Regions from separate parts of the Halomonas sp. 18071143 genome, predicted to be linked through region 2. Evidence: predicted binding sites of a transcription regulator. Region 2 holds the regulator's gene; the other holds the start of a gene.
The links. Region 2 encodes sigma-54, which starts transcription at its own class of promoters, with help from an activator protein. Its sites were predicted from a motif close to TGGCACNNNNNTTGCTNT; they were not measured.
Positions count from the first base shown of each region.

Region 1: a site for sigma-54 is predicted at 887-904, ahead of KVY02_RS05670 (sugar phosphorylase). Genes of this name have one in related genera too.

Region 1 is NZ_CP078120.1:1,204,015-1,206,215, forward strand. It holds gene KVY02_RS05670 (sugar phosphorylase) at 1-854, opposite strand, end outside; gene nrdR (transcriptional regulator NrdR) at 1,137-1,649, shown strand; gene ribD (bifunctional diaminohydroxyphosphoribosylaminopyrimidine deaminase/5-amino-6-(5-phosphoribosylamino)uracil reductase RibD) at 1,646-2,201, shown strand, end outside.
Region 2 is NZ_CP078120.1:1,435,154-1,437,354, reverse strand. It holds gene lptB (LPS export ABC transporter ATP-binding protein) at 1-563, shown strand, start outside; gene KVY02_RS06620 (RNA polymerase factor sigma-54) at 669-2,084, shown strand; gene hpf (ribosome hibernation-promoting factor, HPF/YfiA family) at 2,182-2,201, shown strand, end outside.

The DNA.
Region 1 (2,201 bases), 230 kb from region 2:
TGGGGCACGTTGGTTTCGGTGATGATCAAGGTGCCGGGAGCGATCTCATCGACGATGGCGCGTAGCAGGCGTACCACAGTATGGGTTTCGGGCAGGTGAATACAGGCCGTGCCCAGCCGCTTCCATAGGAATGCCACGGCATCGAGGCGAATGATTCGCACTCCCTGCTGCAGGTAAAACAGCAGGATGCCGACGAATTCCAGCAGGACATCCGGGTTCTCGAAATTCAGGTCGATCTGGTCTTCCGAAAACGTGGCCCACAGGTGGCGGGTGCCCCGGCGGGTGGAAACAGGCACGAGCAGCGGACTGCTGCGTGGCCGCGTGACCTGGGAAACATCGGTATCTGGGTCCACCTCGATAAAGTAATCCCGCCCCGGCAGGCTGCCGGTCAGATAATCCACGAACCACAGCGATTCACGGGAAACATGGTTGAGCACCAGATCGCCCATCACGTCATAGTGGCTGGCCAGGTCACGAATATGCGACCAGTCCCCCAGTTCAGGGTTGACCTCTCGGTAATGGATGACCGAAAAACCGTCGTCGCTGCTCCAGGGGAAAAAGGGCAAGACATGCACCCCGCTGATCGTCTCCCCCAGGTGGCGCTGCAGAAAGTGGTTCAGTACGCCCAGTGGGGGCGTGCCGTCTGCCACGATGGAGTCACCATAGCTGATGACCCACTGATCCTTTTCGCTCCATGTTGGTGCAATGCCGCTCTGCTCAGCAGATAAAGGCGCCGCTGGAAGCAGCGGTCGGAAGTGGGCCAAATGCTGTTCGAGGCGCCGCTGTACCTCTCCTGCGCGCTCGCCGTACAGGTGGGTCAAGTAATGCTGTAGCCTGAGCTCAAATGCCGTCATGGGTGCCTCCTTTCAATCAACCTTCGACAAACGCTGCAGCTTGTGTGCCAAATCGTTACAATATAGGAGAATACTGTGCGAAATGACGTACAAGTCATGAGTACGCCTGCTTTTGCAGGCACGACAATCGGTAGTGGGATGGTTTACCCAACGATCCTTGAAGAGTTCTTAAAATAGCTTACAAAACAAGAGATAGCAGGCGGCCTGTTGGCACGGCTGGTATCTACGGGGCTGACACGCTGAGCGCACTTGAGGGTGCGTGCCGACAATAGGTTGACTGCCATGCATTGTCCTTTTTGTGGTGCAAACGATACGCGAGTAACGGATTCACGCCTGGTGGCCGACGGTGACCAGGTGCGTCGCCGTCGCCAGTGTGCAAGCTGCCATGAGCGCTTCACGACCTACGAAACGGCGGAGCTGATCATGCCCAGGGTGGTGAAGTCGGATGGCTCGCGGGAGACTTTCAGCGAGGCCAAGTTAAGGGCTGGCATGCTGCGGGCGTTGGAAAAGCGCCCGGTCAGCGCGGAAGCCATCGAAGCCGCCGTGGAGCGTATCCGCCAATCCCTGCGTGCCCGCGGTGACCGCGAGGTGAATGCCCGTGACGTGGGCGAGGCCGTCATGCAGGCGCTACGCAGCCTGGATCAGGTGGCGTATATTCGCTTTGCGTCGGTGTATCGCAAGTTTCAGGATCTGGACGAGTTTCGGGCTGAAATCGACCGGCTGTCTCAGGAACCTGCTCAAGCGCCTGGCGATGACGCTGCCAGTGGGCCCGCGTCGAAAGAGGCTGAAGGATGAGCCTGTTCTCTGTTGCAGACCACCGTTTCATGGCCCGCGCCCTGAAACTGGCCCGCCACGGCCTGTATACCACGGACCCCAATCCCCGCGTGGGGTGCGTCATCGTCCGCTACGATCGTTCGGCCGAAGGGCAGGTCGTGGGCGAAGGCTACCACTTACGCGCCGGTGAGCCTCATGCCGAAGTGCATGCGTTGGCAGCTGCAGGGGAACAGGCCCGTGGGGCCACGGCCTATGTGACGCTGGAGCCCTGTTCCCATACCGGGCGTACCGGCCCCTGTGCCGTGGCGCTGGCCAATGCCGGTGTAGGGCGCGTGGTAGTGGCCATGGGGGACCCCAATCCGCAAGTGAGTGGGCGGGGGATAGAGCATTTGAGAGCTGCCGGTATCGAGGTTCACGTGGGCCTGCTTGAGCAGGATGCACGGGCGCTCAACCCCGGGTTCGTGTTGCGCATGCAGTCACGGCGTCCGTTGGTGCGCTTGAAAATGGCGATGAGCCTGGATGGTCGAACGGCCATGGGCTCAGGGGAGTCGCAGTGGATCACCGGCCCGCAGG
Region 2 (2,201 bases):
CCGATGCTGGCAAGGTGGGCATCGACGATCTCGACCTGACCCGGGCGCCCATGCATGAACGCGCGCTGGCGGGTATCGGCTACCTGCCCCAGGAAGCATCGATCTTTCGCAAGCTGTCGGTGGCCGACAACATCATGGCCATTCTGGAAACGCGCCGGGAGCTGGACCGCAATAGCCGAGAAGCGAAGCTCGAATCCCTGCTGGAAGACTTCCACATCACCCATATTCGCGACAACCTGGGCATGAGCCTGTCGGGCGGCGAGCGGCGACGGGTGGAAATTGCCCGCTCGCTGGCCACCGAGCCCGCCTTCATTCTACTGGACGAACCTTTTGCTGGCGTCGACCCCATTTCCGTGGGCGATATCAAGTCGATCATACGCGCGCTCAAGAAGCGCCATATTGGCGTGCTGATTACCGACCACAACGTGCGTGAAACCCTGGATATCTGCGATATTGCCTATATTGTTGGCGACGGACACATCATAGCCAGTGGAAACCCCCAGGAAATTCTCAATAACCAGAAGGTGCGCGACGTCTACCTGGGCGCCGACTTCCGCCTTTAAATAATGGCCCACGAAGACATTTTATTTAGTGGCATGCTTATTGCACTTGCACCAAACGGAGAGTCGCTCTAGGGTGGAGCTTTCTGATTAACGAGTGGTTCTCAGATGGTCATGAAAGCTTCTCTTCAACTGCGCATCGGCACACAGCTGACCATGACACCTCAGCTGCAGCAGGCCATTGCGCTGCTTCAGCTATCGACGCTGGACCTTCGTCAAGAAATTCAGCAGGCGCTGGATGCCAACCCCATGCTCGAACAGGAGGATGAGTTTGGCGAACAGGCGGTCAGCGAGCCTCAGGAAGCCGAGTGGGCAGACAGCATTCCCAACGAGCTCTCCGTGGACAGCGACTGGTCCGACACCTACCAGGACATGGGCAGCGCGGGCGGCAGTAGCGAAGGCCCGGACTTCGAGCGCCAGGCGGCCGGGCAGAGCCTTCACGGGCACTTGCTCTGGCAACTGGCCATGACCGACTTCTCTGCGCGTGAGCAAGCCATTGCCGAGAGCCTCATCGATGCGCTGGATGCCAACGGCTATCTGACCCAGCCGCTCAACGACATCCGCGAGGGGCTCAAGGCGCAGGGCCACGATGGCCTGAGCCAACGCGAGGTCGAAAACACCTTGCTGCGCCTGCAGCAGTTCGAGCCTACTGGCGTGTTCGCCCGTGACCTGCGCGAGTGCCTGATGCTGCAGCTGGCCGCGCTACCCGAAGACACTCCGCTGTTGATGCCCGCCAAGCGTCTGGTACGCCAGTTTCTCGAAGCGCTGGGCAAGGACGACATGCGCCTGCTGAAACGACGCCTGAGCCTCGATGACGAGCAGCTGGACGATGTCATTCGTTTAATCCGCAGCCTTGACCCTCGCCCCGGAAGCGCCTACGGCGTCACCGACGACAGCTATGTGACGCCGGACCTGGTGGTACGTCACGATCACGAGGGCTGGCATCTGGAACTCAACCCGGAAGCGCTGCCTCGGCTACGTATCCAGCCCGACTACGCCAGCCTGATCAAGCGCGCCGACAAGAGCCAGGACAACCAGTTTTTGAAAGAGCACCTCCAGGAGGCTCGCTGGCTGATCAAGAGCCTGTCGAGCCGCAACGACACGCTGCTGCGCGTGGGGCGCGAGATCATTGCCCGCCAGATAGGCTTCCTCGAGCAGGGTGAAGAGGCCATGAAACCGCTGATTCTGGCCGATATCGCCGAAGCGGTAGAGATGCATGAATCGACCATCTCCCGGGTCACCACCCAGAAATACATTCATACCCCGCGCGGGGTCTTCGAGCTCAAGTACTTCTTCTCCAGCCAGGTCAGCGGCCAGGAGGGCGGCGACAGCCACTCCAGCACGGCCATTCGAGCACGCATCAAGAAACTGATTCAGGACGAGCCGCCAGGCAAGCCACTCTCCGACAGTCGCCTGGTCACCCTGCTGGAAGAGGGTGGCATTACCGTGGCACGCCGCACCGTCGCCAAGTACCGAGAGTCGATGGGTATACCTTCGTCGAGCGAGCGACGCCGTTTGCGCTAGTTAAACGCTCTTGCCCAACAAACTCGCGGCGAGGGCTTTGCAATGGCCCAAAAAGGGTTACAATCGAAGTACAGTCCGATGGATAAGGAGCACGTCAATGCAAGTAAACATCACTGG